DNA from 4 places in the Thermodesulforhabdus norvegica genome. Region 3 is predicted to be linked to each of the others. Evidence: riboswitches for the same ligand, from Rfam matches in the RefSeq annotation. Region 3 holds a riboswitch; each other region holds the start of a gene.
The links. A riboswitch is a leader RNA that binds a small molecule or an ion and turns the genes downstream of it on or off. The one in region 3 is predicted to bind cobalamin.

Region 1 (5,197 bases), on a different contig from region 3:
ATGTAGGGTCCGACCTCCTCGGAAGGGTGAACCCTCATAACGGCACGAACCAGCTTTTCCATTGCCGTTGCGGACCTGGGGATCTTGTGGCTCTGAACGTTGTTCGCAAGCTGAATCCAGTGTTCCGTCCTCCTCAGAAACTCGTAGGCCTCGCTCAGCTTCATAGCCACATCTTCCGGAAGGATTTCTTCCTTTGCAAGTTTCTTAAGGGCCTTTAAGGTTGAAGCCTCACGAAGGTCCGGTTTTCTCCCCCCGTATATGATCTGAAGAGCCTGCACTATGAATTCTATTTCCCTTATGCCACCAATGCCGAGTTTAACGTCGTAACCCGGCCCGGGTTTTGTGGGAGGTGTTTCGGAAAGAATCCTGTCTCGCATCCGCCGTATCTCGTCCAGCGCCTGAAAGTCGAGAAAACGACGGTATATGAAGGGCTGAACTTCCCTTATCAGGTAATTACCCAGACTTATGTTACCGGCAAGGGGGGAGGCCTTGATAAGAGCAAATCTTTCCCAGCTCTGACCTTCCACAAGGTAATGGTGTAATGCAAAGGGCAGAGGGACGACCAGTTCCGAGTCTTTTCCGCCGGGTCTTAAGCGCAGATCTACTTTGAACAGCCGATCACCCTCCACGATGTCGTCCACCAGATGAACTAAGGCATGGCATAAACGGGTTAGAGTTGAGACGACTTCGTGAAGCAGGCGGTTGGATGAGGTCGGATCCATCTCGTATATGAACATAATATCCACATCTGAAACAAAATTCAGTTCGTGGGCTCCCAGCTTGCCGAGTCCGATTACCGCAAGGGATAGATTTCCTGATTTTATTTCATCAATAAGCAAAACCCCGTTCCAAAGATGGGGAAATTTTTCGAGAAATTGGTAAGCCGTTTGAAATGCAGCGCAGGCGAAATCCGATAGCTGACCCGTTGAACTCTGGAGGTCGTCCAAACCGATTAGGTCCCTCAGGGCGAGTCTCAGGAAATGTCTTTGCTTCACCCGCCTCATAGCTCTGGCTACCTCGGCCAGAGAAGGAGCTTCACCGATTTCTTTCTGAAAATCCCTGTGAACATCCAAAAGCGAAAAGCTTCTTCTTATCGATTTCTGATCCCATAACCATTCAGAGTATTCCGGAAATCTCTGAAGGAGGGTTTTCGCATAGTTGGAGGCCAGTTCCAGGGCTTGTCTTTGATCGGAAGGATCCGTAATATCTAGCTGGGCTTTTTCGGACATCGAGGTTCCTCCACATTAAGAGGTTTTCATGGCAACTTATGTCTTTATACCGGCAAGGTACTCTTCGACAAGGCTTCCCGGAAAGCCTCTTTTGAAGTTGGCGGGGAAGTCCTTATTAAGGTGGGTTTACGAGGGATGCTCCCGGAGCCTGAAAGCCGATAATGTGATAATAGCCACGGATGATGAAAGGATTCGTGAGGAAGCCGAAAGCTTCGGTGCATCTGTCGTGCTGACCAGTTCCGAACACTTGTCCGGGACCGATAGAATAGCCGAAGCGGCCGAGAAGTACGGTTGCCGCGACGAGGACGTCATTATTAACGTACAGGGTGATGAACCCACGGTTGACGGGCAGATTGTGGACGATTTGATAACGGCTTGTGTGGAGTATCCGGAATTCTCCATTATTACGCTGGCCTATCGATCAAAATCAAAAGAAGAATTCCTGAATCCCAACACCGTCAAGGTTGTTTTTGATAACGAAATGCGAGCTCTTTACTTTTCCCGTGCTCCGATACCACACGTCAGAGACGACACGTCTGATAATCTGGTCTGGTGGAAGCATCTGGGGTTTTATGGTTATCGTTACGGCTTTTTGAAAACTTTTGTGAAGTTGCCACCGGGTAAGCTGGAACAACTTGAGCGCCTGGAACAGCTCAGAGCCCTTGAACGGGGCTATTCCGTTAAAATTCTTCCGTCTTCACGGGATACAATTTCTATAGATACGCCGGACGATGTTGAAGAATTTCTCAGGTACCTGAAAAACAAGAAATGAAAGGGTCCGACCTAAATCGGACCCCTTATAGACCTAAGGCAGGATCTGAGAAAAGGTTTCCTCCGTTTCTTCCTCCCAGCCGTCCCAAAGGAATTCTTTTTCTTCTCCGGACGCTATTACCCTGAAAGCGTATCGAACCTGCTCCTCGTAAAATTTGCAATAGGGGGCCGGAGCATTGAGTTTTCCGTGAAGAGAGTACACTTCGGCAGGGCAAGGAGCGCCGCAGAAGTGTTTTATGGCGCACCTGAAACAGGGGGCTATGTCTTCCACCTTGCGATTCGTAACCTTGAGGAAAGGTTCGGATTTAAGGGCATTTTCAACAGGGTCTTTTAAAAGGTTTCCTCCACGGAATTCGGGAAATCCCACGAATTCACTGCAGGGAAAGAGATCTCCCCGGGCCGAAACCGCAAAAAAGCACCTGCCTCCGCCACATGGCGATATGTCGCACATGAGCCTTCTTGTCGTGGGGCCGAGAATCCCGGCCAGGACGTTGGCAAAATTAACCACCACAATTTTGAATCCCTTGCGGTCTCTTACGGTTCTCGTCTGGTCTAGGGCACGGCAGAAGTATTCTGCCATAATGGAGTCCTCGGGTTTAAGTTCTCTGCCTCCCCGTTGAGTGCATCTTACGGGGTTAAACATCACCATTTGAACGCCCAGATCTGCAAAGAAGTCAACCATCTGCGGTAGAAGATGGACATTTTCTCGGGTGACCGTGGTAATGACATTGTAGGCCGGATATTCTCGAAGCATCTCCAGCACTTCGAGGATTTTTCGGAATCCCCCCTGACCGCTCCAGTTCTTCCGGGTTGTGTTGGCAACCTCTTCAACGGGGGCATCTAGAGACAGCCCGATTCCGGTGTTCCGTGATGTCAGGAACTCCACTGCTTCGCGATCCAGAAGAATGCCGTTTGTCTGTATGCCGAACAGGAAATCATCACGAAAATCCTCAATTGCCCGGAAAACGGCGTCACGGGCGATCATCGGTTCGCTTCCGTGGAAGATAACTTGAGGTTTAACCTTCGGGGGCAGAGTTTTACCGAAATATTCCTTCAGGACATTGAGGGCCCTGGAAACTTCTTCGGAGGTCATTGTTACGCCGTTACGCCGAATTTCCTCCGGAATATAGCAATAAGTGCAGTTAAAGTTGCATTTTTCCGTGGGGTTGAAGTACACGGCCGAGGGAGTAAGGTTAAATCGGAAATTATCCATTTCCTCGGCGAAACTTTGCCGTTGGTCCATGTATTTTTCTGCAAAGTCGCCGGCCAGTATATCACCCAACGAACTTGATTCACTCAGGGCCCAGAAGCCTGTGTCGGGGTCAATTACGGCGACCTTGTCCTTGAGGCCGATGTCGATTACGCTGAAGTGTGGTCCATAACCGGTGTTTGCGTAAAGCGGGATTGTCATAGTGGTAACTTTCCTCCCCGAGTTTCTAATTCGTCACGGCAGGCCACGGCCTGCCGTGATTCCCGATTAGTGGTCGGTAGCTAGGTTACTTTTTGGGAGTCAACAAAATGTAGTGGGAAAGCCCGGTTCCGGCAGCAGAACGGCAGCGACGACGGTAACTGATGACCTTTGCCTTCATGTCAGTACCTCCCGTTACGGTTTTGGTTTAAAAGAAAAACCCGGATCAACCACACACCTACAGCGTGATCGATCCGGGATCCCTTTGCCATCAGGATTGCCCGCTAACGGCTTCGACAGGTCTTCTGGCTCTCGGATCATCCGGGATGGCCACAGCCTTCCCATTCTGCTTGAGCAGAACAGTGGCCGGATCCGGAAAGCTAACTCCCGAATCCCTGGGGTGACCTCCCGTCCCCGATCACAGCGGCGGGTCCGCCACGGATTTTCACCGTGTTCCGGGATGCCGAAGCCTTAGCTACGCTCTTTCAACTCCGTAAATAACGCAAGTATGAAAAAAGGTCAAACTTCTATTCAACCATTCCAAAAAAGCCAAAAAAGGCCAGAGCAAGCAAACTTGCAGTAATTAAGCCCGATGAAGTACCCCTGAAATGCCGGGGTACGGGCTGAAGAGCATACCTTTCACGAAGCCCAGTCATCAATATCAGTGCCAGACCGAAACCAACGGCAGAGGCAATGCCGAAGACAACACCCTGGGCAAGGTTATACTCCTCGTTAATGGCTATAACAGCCGCACCAAGCACGGCGCAATTTGTTGTAATCAAAGGCAGGAAAATCCCCAGCATTCTGTAGAGAACAGGCACTGACTTTTGCAAGAACATTTCCACAAGTTGAACCAGCGATGCGATTACCAATATGAAGGCAATGGTGCGAAGGTATTCAAGACCAAAGGGAACGAGAATGTATCTGTGAACACACCAGGTTATGAGATTGGCCAGCGTCATGACGAAGACGACGGCCATAGCCATGCCGGTAGCCGTGTCCATTCGGTTGGACACGCCCAGAAAAGGACAGTTACCGAGATAACGTATCAAAAGGATGTTTTTTACAAGAACGGCACTGATAACAATCAACAAATACTCGTTCATGGCCCGCTCACTCTCTTACTTTTCGCTGATGGCGTTCATAATTGCGAGAATAACACCCAGACACAGAAAAGCCCCCGGGGCTTTTATCAGGAAACTCAAAGGTTCAAAAGATGCCCCCATAACGGCATGCCCGAAGATTGTGCCACTTCCGAAAAGTTCTCTTATAGCTCCGAGCACCGTAAGCGAGATGGTAAAACCAAGCCCAATGCCGAGCCCATCGGCCAGAGACAGAATTACCCCGTTTTTTGAGGCAAAAGCCTCAGCTCGACCTAGAACGATACAGTTAACCACGATTAAGGGTATAAAAATTCCAAGCACCTTGTATAGAGGATAGAAGTAAGCCTGCATGAGCAATTCCACCATAACAACAAAAGTTGCAATGACAACGATGAAGGAGGCTATTCTAACTTTAGAAGGTATGATCTTACGCAGAATTGAGACTATAAAATTGGAACCCACCAGGACGAAGGTTGTGGCCAACCCCATACCAAGCCCGTTTTCGGCCGCTGTGGTTACGGCAAGTGTCGGACAAAGCCCGAGAACAAGCCTGAAAGGAGGTATTTCTTTCCACAAACCCTTTGTGAATTCTTTTGCAACACTCATAGGTTAAAAAACCTCCCCCTTGATCTGAGAAAAGATTTCACTTGCCTGATTTACCGCAGTAACGACAGCAGTACTGGAGA
Region 2 (5,197 bases), on a different contig from region 3:
CCGGCGGAGTCCCGCCGGACCTGAATCTGCCTCAGGCTTTCGTAAAATGCGGCTACTCTTGATGACCTCAAGAAAAGAGTAATACGGCGGTTTCCGTCATCGATCTCAATGGTTTTCTGAAACCGCCTTCTGGCGATCCATTCCCCGAGAAATGCCCCGCACTGGGCACAGCTCCACAGCGTGAGGATGCTCAGAAGAAGCAAAACAGGATAGAGCAGTGTGCTTGAAACAAGGTAAATAAAAGATGTGAGAAAGGCCCCTAAAAAATTCATAGCCCTACTCCTTTTCGGCTTTTTTGAACCGGCAGGCCCTGACGGACAGCAGAGAAAGCCCGAATAAACCCGCCGAAAAATGCCAGACCTGCCGCGATCAGGACGGGCAGGGTTTTGCCCAGGGTAAAGGCTGAGAGTTCCCGACCGGTGCTTACTATGCGAAAGACTCTCCGGGCATCTTCAAGGGAAGGGCCCAGAAAAAGAGATCCCAGCGTGTAGGCCGCAACGCCCATCATTGAAAATCCCAGAATCAGATCAGGATGTGCTTTCAGGGCGGAAAAAAGCCCGGCCGTTATCAACCCGGTGCCGATGAAAAGGGCCCATGCAAGAAGTATAACCTTCCAGCCGGATGTCTGAAGATAGACGAGAAGGACCGCAAGAGAGCACGAGATGGCAAGGAGGCATACAGGACAGGGGATCACAAGGGCAAGCCAGGCCTTTCCGGCAGAAGCGACTTCACGAGAAGGTCTTCCCAGAAGAATCAATCCCCAGACGAACAGACCCAGGGCAAGACAGACATGAGCCGTTATGCCGTGATGGGCCAGATTGTTCAGCACGGCTCTGACCTGGTCTGACAGGCAGGGTCCTGTAAGTATCGATGTCATGGCCGAAATCAGCGCAAGGTATCCCAGTGAATAGCCGATGAGAAGACCTGCCACAGCCCTTCTGCTTTTGCGGGTTTTAAGCCCGTAAGCCAGTCCCGCCCCTGTTTTGGCGGCGAAAACGGCAAGGGCCAGAAAGAGGCCAACAATGAGAGCCCTAACGGACATGCCTGCCTCCCTAGAACCTGAGTTTAAAGCCTCCGATAACGGTCAGCCCCGGCATAGGGTATCCATCTGCGTAGGCGTAATCCTTGTCGGTCAGGTTATCGATCGTCAGATAGGGATGAAGATGATCGAAGATGTGAAAATCCAGCCGGAGTGAATAAATGGTGAAACCGCCTTTGTCGTAAACGGTTCCGTATAAGGGTGATGTGTAGTCCCAGTTCTGAACTTTTTGAGGACCATGGTAGTTCGCCCATATGTTCAGGTCTGCATAGCGGTCAAAGTGAAACCGAAGCCCGGCGATCAGATTGGCCTTTGATACATAGGTAACGGTATCGGTACCGAGGTCCTGTGCCGAGCTTTCGTCTTCAAGCTCACGGGAGAAATAGTAGATCCAGTTTACATAAGGGGTGACGGTGGCATTAAAAGAACCAAGAGAGAATGCGAAGTCGCAGGAGGCATATCCGTCCATGCCGGTAAAGGTCGCCCCGTCAACGTTTCTGTAGGTGGTCCAGGTGCAATCGCCGTCAATGCACGTTGTAAATCCGCCGACAATGCGATCCGTGTAGTCCGTGTAAAAGACGGAAAAACCCAGCGACGCCTTGCCGTAAACCGCATCGACCCCCAGCTCATAGGTCGTGCTCTTTTCGGGCTCCAGATCGGGATTTCCAGCGATCTTTGTCCAGCTCCCCTGAGCAAACCTACCGGCCAGCTCATCGGCCGTAGGTGCCCGAAAGCCCGTTCCGATGTGACCCCTGGCCGTCAGCCAGTCTGTGAGGTCGAAGCTTGCGCCGACCCTCCAGCTTACGTCGTCGAAGCTTTTATCTTCGGCCGTAACCTCAAGCCCCGGAGTTTCTTCCAGGCTTTCGTCGAAAAGGTCGTATCTCAGGCCGGCATAGATATTGAGACGGTCAAAAAGGGAAATTTTTTGTTCCCCATAAAGAGCATAATTGTCGTAGCTTGTGTCGGGAGACCATGGTGCGACACCCGGGGGGACGTTCCAGGAATCCACTTCGATGTGATCGAAATCGCCTCCGACGATTATCCTTCCCAAACCGAAAGCAGGTACGGCAACATGGCCTCGAAGACCCTGTGTTTCGGTTTCTACAATGTGGTTGAGATATCCCCAGGCCTGAGCAGGATCGTTCCAGGAGCTTCTGTCGTAAACGCTGTAGCCACTGATGTGCCACGAAAGACCTAGTTCGTCCGCGCCGCCGTCATAACTCAGAGCACCGTAGCGCCGCAGTATGCTTTTATAATCGTCGTAGTCAGGACTGTAGGTAGCGCCGGGCGTCCCCACATCCCAGGCCCTGAAGTATTGGCCGACGAACATAATACGGTGACCTTCTGCTGGCCTTGCCGTAAGGCTCAGGGAATAGGCTTCGTCAGAATAGTGCGTGTTTTCAACCCTATCGCCGTCTCCATCGTTATAGTCATCGTCCTGATGAATTTGCCTTGCGCCGAAGGATATACCAATTTGATCTCCGGAAAGTCCTCCTGATGCGGAGAGACTGCCTTTTTTTCGATTCCAGCTTCCGTATTCAAAGCCCGCTTCAACGGTGGGTTTTCCCCTGCCTTCTCTCGTAATGATGTTGATCACGCCGCCGAGGGCCGCAGAACCGTACATGACCGATGCGGGCCCTCGAAGAATCTCGATTTTTTCAACATTTTCCAGAGGAACGGCCGATATGTTTCCCGTCCCGGCCCTGTGACCGTCAATGAGCACGAGGACACGACCTTTGATGTCCGTTCCGTGCGTGTCTGTACGGAATCCGCGAATATCAACAGAGGTAAGTGATCCGGGGTATCGATGAAAATGGGTAGGGAGCTTCTGAATGAGCAGCTCTGAAAGGTCTGATGCGTGTGATCGTTCTATTTCTTCCCGGGTGATGACGTCGACCCTTACAGGGACTTCGTGACTCGGTGTTGGAACCCTGGTTGCGGTGATGACCAGAGGTTCCATCTCAAAAGCACGAGAGGCATGGCAACAAAAAAGGTTGAATCCCAGGGACAGAAAGGCCACGAAGACCGGCAGGACTCGCATAATGATTCCTCCTTGGGTTTTTAATTTATAAAAAAAATCCTTAGAGCCTGCGCCCTAAGGATTGCACCCTGCTTTCTTCATCCCTGGGAGCCGCTCGGGTCCTTCCTCGAACCCTCAATCGGCCGGTATCAGGCAGGTCTTCTGACTCACGGATCTTCCTACTCCCCGCGCCTTCCCATCCCGATCATCGGGACAGTGGCATTTTGCGGGTTTCGTCCCCGTTCACAGCGGCGGGACCGTCCCCGATTCCCACGGGGTTCCCTTTTAAGCCCTTAGCAGGGGCACCTGATACCGCTAAACTTCAAAATTTCCGTAACTCCTATACCTGATGGAAACATGAAATGTCAACACTGTTTTCTGGTATCCTGTAGCGACCCGACACAGTTTCGTAATGTGTTTTGATGGCAGGTGCGTTTATCCTCTTGACATCCACCAATGCGCTAAAATAACATCAGGCGAACCGAAGAACGGTTCCGAAAAACCGGGGACAGGAAAAAGGCCACGAAGGCCCTTTCCGGAAAAGGGAAGGGAGCGTGGCCTTTTGATTTTATGGAGGTCGGCTGCTATGTGGTTGAAATGTAATGCTTTCTTTGTGATCACGATACTGACGGCAGGTAATGTTGGTGCTTCTACCGGGACTCCTTCGGGACTGTATGCCGCTCTGACCAAGGCAATATCCGATGAAAAAGATGCCGCCCGAGCCTGGGAAGAATGGGAAAAGGAGCGAGCTGCCCTGGAGCAAAAGATTGTAAAGCTCAAAATGGAAATCGCCTACCTGCAGCATGAAAAGGAGAAATACGAGAATTACCGGGACACGGCCAGGACCAGGTCTGAGAAACTGGAGCAACAGAGAGAAAGTGCGCAGGAGTTGATTTCGAACCTTGAGAGGTTTCTCTACGATGCGACAGATAGGCTTGATGAAGCCATAAGGAATGACCTACCCTTTCACAGAGAACAAAGGCTCAAGAGGCTGACCGATCTCAAAGCAACCCTTGCGGATTATTCGATTTCTCTATCGGAAAAGACCCGAAAGGTTCTTGAAACTCTACTTGCGGAAGCTCTTTACGGAAGGTCGGTGGAAGTCTACGACGGCATGCTCAAAGAGGGGGATAAAGAGCAGTACGTGCAGTTTTTGCGGGTGGGCAGACTTGCACTTTTTTGTGGGCCTCCTGATAGGTCTTTTCTTAATTTTTATGATCCCGTGAGTCATACATGGAAGCCTGTTTCCGGTGATTTAAGAGACCGGGTTCTGGAGGTTTTTGATCGAGTACAGAGGGGAGACTCCCTGGAGCCTTCCCGGGAAGATACCTGGTTAGTTATTCCGGTTGCCGGTGAAAGGGCTGAACGATGATCTCACAACCCCTGAAATTCTCCGTGCTGTGTCTTCTTATTTTGTCAGTAATGCAGGGAACTCCGAGAGCTGAAGGCCTTTCCTGGAGGACTCTTTCAAAGGAGGTTGAAAAAGAAATAACACTGTCCGAAGAAAGGACCTCAAGGGTTTTCGGGCAGATCGAAAAGGAGCGAAGTGCTCTGCTTGAAGAAATCGCGACGCTTGAAAAAAGGGCCGGAGCTCTGAGAAGTGAAGTAGAGGGTCTCAAGAGTGAGTTTGAAGCATTGCGGAAAAATGAAGAAGAATTCCGTAAAGACCTTTCGGAGCAGCAGGGTGAAGTGGCCGAAATACACAGGCAGATTCTTTCATGGCAGGACGATTTTGCAGGTCTTTTCGACAGAAATCCTCTGGTCATGTATCACGGCGGTTTAAAGGACCTGCGGGATAGATTAAATGAACCGGACTACGTTGTAACCATGGAAGATATCAGGTCCCTGGCGGAAGCGCTCTTTACGGAAATCACGCTTGGGGGACTTGTAGAGAAGGTCGAACTTCCCATTTACGGCGATGACGGTCAGGAACGAAATGTGACGGCTTTGAGGGTCGGAACTTTCTGTATTTTTGCCTTATCCAGTGACGATGTCAGGCTCGTCAGACTGGGTCCCGGCAATTCTTTTCTGCTTTCAGGTTATCCCCTTCCGGCGGAAATCTCACGGACCGTAAAAAACTTTCTTGATAAAAACGGCGGTCCTGTGCCGGTCGACATAACGGGGAAAAAGGCTTACGA
Region 3 (5,197 bases):
GGCAGGGTAAAGTGTCCCCGGACTCTTCTCATGGCCATTCGATGTCCCTCGGGAATGATCCTCTGATACCTCAGGGCCTTATGGCGAAGAATAATCTGAAAGATACGGTCCCGGTTGTTCAGATCTACTTTACTTATCATGTCCCGGAAGATTCTCAGTAGCTCGGGAACTTTCTCGGAAAGAGCCTTACCCCTGAGTAGTAGCAGATAAACCCCTGACGGGTCACTGAAGGAATTCCTGACAACTAATTTCGGGCGTATGCCCCCCGTATGACGGGCTATTCGCTCGGTAAACTTTACGTAGTCTTCGTCGGTCGTACCCGCTTCAAGAAGAGCTGAGCAAAAAAGAGGCAGATAGGAAAGATGATCCTGTGGCATTCCGTCAAACTTGAAACCTATGTCGATATATACGATACCGTTCGTTTGAATCGGGTGGAGCATCATGAGGGGGTTCGAGGAGTTTTCGATGATCCGGGGTAAGGCGGGATGTTCTGGGCTGAGGTCATTCCTGCTCAGCCGCGGGATTTTAGCTATGTCTTCGGGACGATCCGGCTGATTCTGGTAGGTTACAAGAGCTTTTGTCTTTTCCAGGAAGTAAATTTTCGTCTCCTTCGTCCATCCTTTCGTGGCTTCTTCGAGCTTTGCCTGGAGGCGTTCCTCCATTTTCCGCAAAAGATCGGGATCCGGCTCGAGAATGACCAGGGATTTTCGGTCGTTCTGAAGGAAGTACTTCTCTAGGAGTTCTGAGAAGTAATGAGGGTTCTCCGCATAAAGGTCTTTTATCCTGTTGATGGGTTTTTCAAAGGCCACGAGAGCCAGAGGATCGTGATCATAGAGCCAGGTAGTAAGAGCACTGAGCATCAGGATGAGACCTCTTGGGTAGTTCCCGGTATTACCCTCCCGGTAGGCGAATTCTACCGTGTTGAGGGCGGCCTCTACGGTAGATCTTGGAATGCCGTCTCGGATGAGCCCTCTAATGGTATCCTCTATCAGGTTGACCATGTCGTCTATTGCGGTTGAAGACATGCCTTTGAGGCCGATGGCAAAGTACATCCATCGCAGTTCTGTCTCCAGGCCCCCACCGGCAAGATCCTCGCCCAACCCTGACTCTATGAGTGCTCTCCTCAGCGGAGATCCCGGAGTGCCGATCAGGATGTGGTGCAGTATCTGAAGCGAAAAATTTGTGATCCTTTCGTGTGTTTCCGGCAGTAACCAGTTGAGCGTTGCATAGGTTTTACGATCCAGGTTGTCACCGGGCGTTGCTGCATATTTTTTTTGTACTTTCCGTAAACCCGTCCAGGGCTTCAGGTCCGGGATTGAAGAAGGAACGTGGGTCGCCGAAAAGCTTTCCAGATAGGAAGCGATGTGGCTGAGTTCGGCGTCAGGATAACCGTTTCCGTAGAAGAAGATGCGGGAATTGCTGGGGTGGTAGAATCTTTTGTGGTAGGCAACGAAGTCCTCGTACGAGAGATTCGGAATCTCCAGGGGGTCTCCTCCGGAATCGAAGGAATAGGGGTGATCGGGAAACAGGGACTGCTGGATGGTTTCTGCGAGAACTCTCTCGGGTGATGAGTAAGCCCCTTTCATTTCGTTGTAAACCACCCCGCGAATTTCCGGCTTTTCGCTGGGATTCTCCACATGATAGTGCCAGCCTTCCTGGAGAAAGATTTCTTCCCTGAGCATCGGGAAAAAAACTGCGTCGAGGTACACATCCACGAGATTATGAAAATCCTTTTCATGTGTACTTGCCACGGGGTAGCATGTTTTGTCGGGATAGGTAAAGGCATTCAGAAAGGTTTGGAGTGAGCCTTTGAGAAGCTCGACGAAGGGTTCTTTGACCGGATACTTGCGGGAACCGCAGAGTACCGAATGTTCCAGTATGTGAGGAAGTCCGGTGGCATCCTGAGGGGGCGTTCTGAAGGTTATTCCAAAAACTTTGTTTTCGTCCCCGTTTTTTAACAACAGGATATCTGCCCCTGAAGGCTTGTGGGTGTATCTAAAGGCGCTGGTGCTCAGCTCAGGGATCTCCCGCTCGTCTATTTTTTCAAAACCCTCCATAAATCCACCTCACTCTGCCGTCTTTTTTATACGGATTTTATGAAATACCCTCTGGCCGGAGTTGTCGGCAAGAATTTTCCTTCCGGCTTCACTTGACACCGCGAGAAAAATTTCACTAAAAAGTAGGCCGAAGCCGTCACAAGAACTAACTTTTATTGCTTTCGAGAGGAAGGTACCATGAAGAAACTGGCTTTTTTGATGGTTTTTGCAATACTTTTTGTCTCTTCGCCAAAGGGTTTTGCTCAGGAAGAGGAGATTATTATCAACTCATCGCTCTACCCGAAGCATACAATGCCCCTTGTAAGGTTTCCTCACATGCTTCACTTTGATGATTTGGGTTATGATTGTACGGAGTGTCATCATCTTTACAAAAACGGCGAAAATATCTGGACCGACGGAGATGAAACGTCCTGTCAGGTCTGTCATAACGAACCGACGGTGAAAAACGAAAAGAGGCTTCCTCCTCCTCAGCAAAAACTGAATCTGAAGCTTTCTTATCACGGGCTCTGCATTGACTGCCATCGCAAGTACAATCACGAAAACAACACCAAAGCAGCTCCCATAACGTGTCAGGGCTGCCATACGATAAAAGAAGGGCAGTAGCCCCGGCTTTTTGTCTCTCTGGCCTTTTCTTATCGTTGACTGATAAGAAAGGATTAATGTAAAAGGCAAGTGCTGTTCTGTTGTCAGGTGCCCGGTAGAGGGCTTAAAAGGGAAGTCCGGTGAGAATCCGGCACGGACCCACCGCTGTGAGCGGGGACGAAACCCGCAGAAGGCCACTCCTTCAGGGGGAAGGCGCGGGGAGTAGGAAGATCCGCAAGTCAGAACACCTGCCTGACGACGAGAGGCTCTCACCTCGGGGATGAGGGTGAGCCCGCAGTTCTGAGGATGGAAATGGGGGATCCTTAGAAGTCGATTCCTTCTAAGGATTTTTATTTTTAAGGGGTATGAGAAATGGTGGGAACTTTCTACGGAATAGGGGTTGGTCCCGGGGATCCCGAACTCATTACCGTTAAGGCCGTAAGAATCTTGAATCGGGTATCTTATATCTTCGCTGCGGCCTCCTCCAAAAATAGCTACAGCCTGGCACTCGACATAGTGAAACCCTACCTGCCTCCGGAAACCCCTGTGGAATATCTTTACTTCCCGATGACTTACCATTCGGATACCCTTGAAAATTCATGGCACAAAAACGGCCTGAGGGTGGCGGAGGTCTTGAGAAGCGGTAAGGATGTCGCCTTTGTTACTCTCGGAGACCCCCTGATCTACAGCACATACATATATTTGGTGAGAGAACTCTATAACCTGCTGGGAAGCGTAAAAATCGAAACCGTTCCGGGCATCACTTCCTTTCAGGCGGCGGCTTCTGCCTGTACGGTGCCTCTGGTTGAAGGTGAAGAATCTCTGGCCGTAGTTTCGGGAGCACAGGGGGGAGAACATCTCCGGAGAATGCTTGAAGTTACAGACAACGTGGTTTTACTGAAGGTTTACCGGAACATAGACGCCGTAATAGATGCTCTGGAATCACAGGGGCTGGAAAAGAACGCCTGTTTTGTCAGCCGGTGCGGCCTGGAGGGGGAATCCATCTCGTACGATGTAAGATCCTTACGGGGGCAAAAGCCCCATTACCTGTCTCTTATGATAGTGAAGAAAAAGCTTCAGAGTGTTTCTGCCTCTGATCTGCCCGAAGTTTCTTCCGCACGGTGAAAAAGGCCTTTTTATCGTGTCGACGGTTTGTAAGGTCTGCTGGGGTTGAGTGTATGGGCGAAGGTAATAGGGGGTGTCATGACTTCGAACCACTATTTCGACCGGGTTGCTTCTGATTGGGATCGGATGAGGCGGGGTTTTTTCTCGGAGGAGGTCAGAGAAAAGGCCATTTCAATTGCGGGTGTGCGAAGCGATGCCGTTGCTGCCGACATTGGAGCAGGCACGGGTTTCATCACCGAAGGGCTGGTCAACAGAGGTTTGCGTGTGATAGCGGTTGATCGCTCCGGAGCAATGCTTGCCGGGATGAGAAGGAAGCTGGCAGGCGTTAGCGGGGTTGATTATCTGGTCGGAGAAGTGACGGAGCTACCCATCTCCGACGAAAGTGTAGATTACGCCTTTGCCAATATGTGTCTTCATCACATAGAATTGCCGTATCGGGCAATTAAAGAGATGGCGCGAATTCTCAGACCAGGGGGTAAACTTATTATCACCGATCTGGATGAGCATTCCCACGACTTCCTGCGGATAGAGCATCACGATGCGTGGTTGGGATTTAAAAGTGAGCACATGAAGGAATGGTTGGCGGAGGCAGGGCTGAGAGAGGTTTCGGTGAAAAGTCTGGGCGAGAACTGTTGTGCCCAACCAGATTGTGGATGTGCTTCTGTCGGCATATTCATAGCTACAGGCCTAAAGTGAATTGACCTTATGCTACGACAAATCGGTTCGGGCCGGTGAAGAGCAAGATCCTTTCGTGAATTAATGAGGATTTGCAATCCCCGGATTATAAGCCTGCCAGTAGCCGGTCAAGATGTTCAACATGGCCCCGCTCTTCATCGATTATTCTTTTTATGATCGACAAAACGGTTTCATTATCGACGAGCTTTCTGAGGAATTCGTAGAACCTGATAGAATCTTCTTCCACACCACGGGCTATCCCGATTATATCCTTCGGCTCCGATGCGCTGAAGGCACAGGCCGGGTCGAATGAAAAAAGCCTGTTGCCTATAGCTTCGACTATGTACCAGGATCCCACCTTCTCTTTTATGTCGATGTCGGTGCCCTGCAAAAAAGATTTTTTCATTTCCATGAACATCTTTCTATGTTCCCGTTCGTCTTCCGCAAGCTTTTTCCACAGGTCGGCCACTTTTTGAGGCATTCCGCAGGATCTGGCATGCTCTGCAGCCTGCCTGTAATAGGCCTCGCCGTTTTCTTCAAGCCTCAATGCCATTTCGAATATTTCCGTCATCGTAAACATACTTCTTTTCTTCCCTAACGGCGTCTTATTTCTACGGACGGCTCTATGGCCTTTACGGCTTCGAAGAACTCTTCCGGAAAGTTGGTTCTCTGTTGTTTGCCGTAGTCGTAGGCCACAATCAAACCCGTTCCGACGGCAGCAATTGCTTTCTGTTTCGTGCTGTACACCCCGTACTCCT
Region 4 (5,197 bases), on a different contig from region 3:
CAAGCTAAAACCGAAGGCAACCTGTTCGCCTATGGTACTCTCATGTGCCCCGAAATAATGCTCGAAGTTTGCGGAACCGTTCTTGCGAGTCGACGGGCTCTTCTCCGGGGGTTTTCAAGATACCGGATACGCGATGAGTTTTACCCGGGTATTTTACCTGACCCCGGTGGTTTTGTCGGAGGAGTGGTATATTTCGGAGTTTCTGACGAACTCTGGCAGGGACTCGATAGATTTGAAGGTGACATGTACGAGCGTGTTCCCGTTACCCCGGTTCTCATGACCGGCGAAAAGATAGAAGCCTTTGCCTATGTTGTTAAACCTGCCTTTTATTCGATGTTGACCGGTGAGGAATGGGATTTTCATGAATTTTTGACAAAATTTAAAGATGCTTTCAGAAGCTCCTATCGTGGCTTTGAGTAATTTCTACTCCCGGGTTTCGGTCTTGGCATAAATGCTTCCGGACACTTTGCCTGGTAACATTACTCTTCTCCGGTACCCCCTTTAGGACCTTTTAGTACGGTTCTTCATGCTCAATAAAACAGCTAGGGATAAAGGTTGGTAAGACAATACCTTTTGCTCTAAAGCCCTCTTCTGCATCAAGAATTCGGTTGCCTTTTGGAAGATTAACCTTTAGAAAACTGGGCTCGTCAGGTAAACCGGGACCCTGGAGGTTTGGAGCTGATGAAGGTGACCCTTCTTAGCATAAAAGATCGAGTACTTGGTTCAATTGAGGCATGGTTGCTGGAAAGGGGCTATTCAAGCCTGTGGCGTGAACCTCTTGTTGGTGCAGTGGATGCTCGAGATGCTAGACTTCTCGAACTAAAAAAAGCGGTTGCCCCAGATCATGCTCTTCCTCCGGATCTTCTGCCTTCGGCCAGAAGCGTCGTGGTTTACTTCCTGCCCTTTGTTGAGGATGTGGCAAAAGATAACGGTAAGTTTCACCCTTTCGCATCCCGGCTTTGGGCCTTTGCCTATGTTGAGACAAATGCTCTGATAGCCCGGATCAATCAGGATCTGGCTTCGTTCCTGGGGGATCAGGGATATGAGACTGCGGTAACGCCGGCTACTCATAATTTCGATTCCCGGAGGCTTGTCAGCAGATGGTCTCATAAGCACCTTGCTTATTACGCAGGCCTGGGGACCTTTGGTCTTAACCATCTTCTGATTACTGCTTCGGGCTGTTGTGGACGGTTCGGGAGTCTGGTTACCAGCGCTCCGGTGGAAACTTCTGCGAAGCCACAGGAAGAATTTTGTTTGAGCAAACGAGGGCTCCCCTGTGAGGCATGTTTAAAGCGATGCCCCGTGGGGGCCCTTTCCGTTAACGGCTTAAATCGATCTTTATGTTACCAGAGATTACTTGAAAATAACGAGCGTTTCTCTGATCTTCCGCTAACTGATGTGTGCGGTCAATGCTCCTGCAATGTTCCTTGTTCCTTCAGCATCCCTCGAAACTAGAGATTTTTCATTGCTTCTTGGAGATGATCCAACCATATGTTCACTATCTCGGGATATCCGGCCATTCCTTCCAGTACTGGAATTACTTCGTAGCCTTCTTTTGTCAAAAGGGATTTCCAGCTATCAGGATCGTCCCCTGCCATATCGTTCCTGGCATGATCCCCTGCAACGCTCATAAAGGGCATAAGAAATACCTTCTTTACCCTGTTCTTTTTCAAAAGGGGAATTAGGTCATCCAGTGTTGGATGACCTTCTACGGTAGCAACAAAAATAAGGGGATCTTTTTTCTTAAATTCCACGTCAACGGCCGAATAAATGGCATCGGCAGGGTGTTTTTCACTGCCGTGACCCATGAGGATAACGGCATCTTCGGGCCTCCGGGTCTTCGGTATGTGGGCCATGACGGCTTCAACCACCCGTACGAAATCGTCATGGCTGGAAAGAAGAGGCCATGCTACGACGACCCGGTCGAAGCCACCCGCCATTTGCTCAAAAAAACGGGCGTTTGCCATCAGGTCATGAAACTCCTTTCCCGGAATAAAATGAAGGGAAAGAACCGCGACGTGGGTGTATCCGTCTTCCATGAGCTGGGCAAGCGCCATTTCGGGGGAGTGGAGGATCTGCCCTTGAGCAGCCAGCTTCTTCCGGATGATTGAGGATGTGTAGGCCCAGCGGACTTCCGTGTTGGGGAAACGCTCACGGACCATTTTCTCAACGTTTCTGAAAACGCTCTGTGCCTCGGGAATACTGGTTCCAAATGCGCTGAGGAGTATAGCCGTTTTTTTCTCTTTTTGCTTCTCCATGGCTTCGGCTCCGTTGCTCCAGAGTCCTGAAATCAAAAGGCCCATAACCGAAAGCATTAGAATGAGTTTAGAACAAGATTTTTTTTGAAGTTCCCTCATGACTTATCCTCCTAAAACGGTTTAAAATGCCCCGGGACGCCGGTAAAACGTCCCGGGGGTTGCAGGGTTAGTGAAACGATGAGGAGGGATTCGGTGCATAAAAAAACCCCAGAGCCTTCAAAAAGACTCTGGGGATTGCACCCGTTTTACTTCATCCGCCAGATGGCCGATGTCCTCGCCCGGCACTTACGGTTCAGGCAGGTCTTCTGGCTCCCGGATCACCCTACTCGCCGCACCTTCCCATCCTGGATAATCAGGACAGTGGCACTCTGCGACTTTCGTCCCCGGTTACAGCGGCGGGACCGCTCCCGATTCCCACGGGATTCCCTTTTAAGCCCTCTCGGGCACCTGACCGATTTAACCACAATACGAAATTAACCCTACGATAGGTGAATTAGTGATGTCAAGAAATATTTTTTGCCTTTGTGCAGGAGATGCAAAGTCAACTACTACTCCTTAACGGAAGGAGCTTGTAGCTGATGCTAACGGGTAGCACCGCTACATTGGGACGGTTGACGGCGTCCCACCGGGAGGGACATGCCGCTCCCGGCCACGACCTGAGCCGGATAGTTTCTGTTTCTGTTTTCCCCGAAGCCGTTTCTCTCCACGGAAGCGGAGAGTGCCTTTGGGGTTATTACGATCCTGGCACACCTTGCGGTCTCATCTCCCCCTTTACGGAAGGAGTCTCCGACCGCACAATAAATGCGTTACCTCGATACCTGCAAAATTTCAAGAGCGGTCTCCTCCCCTCCCTTACGGAAGGGGTCTCCGACCGCAGGGAGGTAAGATGAAGAGGTTCGCAGGAGTTGATATCGGATCCCACACGGTACGAATGCTTGTTGTCGAAGAGAGATCGGGTGCTCTGTTCCCGTTGAGTCACCATCGCCGTATAACGAGGCTTGCGGAAAATTTCCAGGACAAGGGATATCTGAGCACCACGAGAAAGCGGCAAACCCTGGAGGTCCTTAGGGACTATTGCCGTATTCTAAAAGATTTTGGTGTGGCCTATGCCTTTTGCGGTGCAACGGGTGTGGTGAGGCGGGCCGGCGAGAAAGAAGCATTCGTGAAGGATGTGGAGTCCGCTTTGAGCTACCCCTGTAAGGTTCTTTCCGAAGAGGATGAGGCTCTTACTGCTGCCCGTGGAACTCTTAACGTGATAAGGGCTCGAATGGATTTGTCGTTCTACGGAATGCCCGCTGTCCTATTCGATCTCGGTGGAGGTTCCACCGAGTTTGTCGTGGTCAGAAGCGATCGTCTGGTTTTCAGCACCAGTGTTTTTGTGGGGGCTTCAACGATTACGGGAATGTTCCTTAAAGATGCACCCGTTGGGTCCGGTAAAATTCGGGAAGCAAAAGAATATGTGGATAATCTATTGAAGCCGGCAGTAGTGGAGATCGGCCGATTTGTGGACTCAAGTTTCGAGTTGATCGGTACCGCCGGGACGGTTGCAACTCTGGGCGCAATTTTCCTGGGCATGATGTCCTATGAACCCTATAGGATGATTGGAACGAAACTATCACTTCCGTGGGTGGAAAAGATCCTGAAAGAATTGGCAGGGCTTACTTTTGAGGACCGCAGGAAAATACCGGGGCTTGAACCCGGTAGGGAAGATGTGATAGTGGGCGGAACCCTGATCGTGCATCGTATTCTTTCACTTTTAGGCCGGCAGGAGATGATCGTTTCCGATGCAGGGCTCCTGGAAGGACTTGCACTGATTGCAGCCGAAGAGTACATGGGGTTGACTCCTGACGGGATATACTCACCCTTGACATGGCATTTCGAAAAGGCTAAAGGCGAGAACAATTTTTTTGATGCCCGACGTTAACTATCGGGCCGTCACAATATCGGTAATTGCTGAGAGGTTAAATCATGGTAGAAGTTCATAGAATTCCCGAGGCGCTCACTTTCGACGACATTTTACTCGTACCGGCCTATTCCGAAGTTCTACCCGTTGAAGTGAATACCGAAACCTGGCTTACCAGGGACATTAAGCTCAACATCCCGCTCTTAAGTGCCGCCATGGATACGGTGACGGAGGCAGACACGGCGATAAGCATGGCCAGAGAGGGCGGTATTGGTATCATCCATCGGAATATGCCTATAGAGATGCAGGCCCTTGAGGTTAGCAAGGTAAAAAAATCGGAAAGCGGTATGATCCTGGATCCCGTGACCGTTGAACCCGATCAGAGTATTGCCGATGTGCTCGAATTGATGAGCAGGTACAGAATATCCGGTATTCCGGTCGTGAAGGACGGGAAACTCATCGGTATCGTGACCAATCGGGATCTTCGCTTCGAAGATGATCTCACGAAAAAAGTCTCGGAAGTCATGACCAGCGAAAATCTGATAACCGCTCCGGTAGGGATAACCCTGGAGGAATCCAAAAAGTTGCTTCATGAAAAGCGGATTGAGAAGCTTCTCGTCGTTGATGAGGAAGGAAATCTTCGAGGGCTCATAACCATCAAGGACATTATGAAGATAAAGAAGTATCCCAATGCCTGTAAGGACAGATTTGGCAGGCTAAGGGTCGGGGCGGCCGTCGGGGTTGGAAGTGATATGCTTGACAGGGCTTCTGCCCTGGTTGAAGCTAGCGTCGATGTACTGGTCGTAGATAGTGCTCACGGCCATTCCAGAAATGTCATTGAGGCCATAAAAACCCTGAAGAAAAAGTTTCCCGATGTGCCGGTTATTGCGGGCAATGTGGCGACGGCCGAAGGGGCTGAAGCGCTCATCAGGGCCGGCGCCGATGCAGTGAAGGTCGGTGTGGGACCGGGATCCATCTGCACGACCAGAGTCGTTGCCGGAGTGGGGGTACCCCAGGCAACGGCAATAATGGAGTG

Region 1: it holds a riboswitch for cobalamin, as region 3 does, so the genes downstream of both, cbpB (peptide-modifying radical SAM enzyme CbpB) here and cobI (precorrin-2 C(20)-methyltransferase) in region 3, are expected to answer to the same signal.
Region 2: it holds a riboswitch for cobalamin, as region 3 does, so the genes downstream of both, BM091_RS01365 (TonB-dependent receptor plug domain-containing protein) here and cobI (precorrin-2 C(20)-methyltransferase) in region 3, are expected to answer to the same signal.
Region 4: it holds a riboswitch for cobalamin, as region 3 does, so the genes downstream of both, BM091_RS02285 (sirohydrochlorin cobaltochelatase) here and cobI (precorrin-2 C(20)-methyltransferase) in region 3, are expected to answer to the same signal.

What each region holds. Positions count from the first base shown of each region.
Region 1 covers NZ_FOUU01000001.1:515,614-520,810, reverse strand. The annotation lists gene glnE (bifunctional [glutamate--ammonia ligase]-adenylyl-L-tyrosine phosphorylase/[glutamate--ammonia-ligase] adenylyltransferase) at 1-1,229, opposite strand, end outside; gene kdsB (3-deoxy-manno-octulosonate cytidylyltransferase) at 1,258-2,001, shown strand; gene cbpB (peptide-modifying radical SAM enzyme CbpB) at 2,035-3,411, opposite strand; cobalamin riboswitch at 3,690-3,910, opposite strand; gene rsxA (electron transport complex subunit RsxA) at 3,936-4,514, opposite strand; gene rsxE (electron transport complex subunit RsxE) at 4,530-5,117, opposite strand; gene rnfG (RnfABCDGE type electron transport complex subunit G) at 5,121-5,197, opposite strand, start outside.
Region 2 covers NZ_FOUU01000001.1:273,509-278,705, reverse strand. The annotation lists gene BM091_RS01375 (MotA/TolQ/ExbB proton channel family protein) at 1-272, opposite strand, end outside; gene BM091_RS01370 (DUF2162 family putative transporter) at 269-1,042, opposite strand; gene BM091_RS01365 (TonB-dependent receptor plug domain-containing protein) at 1,053-3,080, opposite strand; cobalamin riboswitch at 3,195-3,384, opposite strand; gene BM091_RS01360 (DUF3450 domain-containing protein) at 3,646-4,431, shown strand; gene BM091_RS14025 (MotA/TolQ/ExbB proton channel family protein) at 4,428-5,197, shown strand, end outside.
Region 3 covers NZ_FOUU01000003.1:22,221-27,417, forward strand. The annotation lists gene BM091_RS06195 (insulinase family protein) at 1-2,057, opposite strand, end outside; gene BM091_RS06200 (cytochrome c3 family protein) at 2,235-2,660, shown strand; cobalamin riboswitch at 2,729-2,909, shown strand; gene cobI (precorrin-2 C(20)-methyltransferase) at 3,012-3,764, shown strand; gene BM091_RS06210 (class I SAM-dependent methyltransferase) at 3,843-4,460, shown strand; gene BM091_RS06215 (ferritin-like domain-containing protein) at 4,546-5,019, opposite strand; gene BM091_RS06220 (acyl-CoA thioesterase) at 5,034-5,197, opposite strand, start outside.
Region 4 covers NZ_FOUU01000001.1:472,538-477,734, reverse strand. The annotation lists gene BM091_RS02295 (gamma-glutamylcyclotransferase family protein) at 1-420, shown strand, start outside; gene BM091_RS02290 (epoxyqueuosine reductase) at 682-1,455, shown strand; gene BM091_RS02285 (sirohydrochlorin cobaltochelatase) at 1,452-2,357, opposite strand; cobalamin riboswitch at 2,537-2,724, opposite strand; gene BM091_RS02275 (Ppx/GppA phosphatase family protein) at 3,145-4,182, shown strand; gene guaB (IMP dehydrogenase) at 4,227-5,197, shown strand, end outside.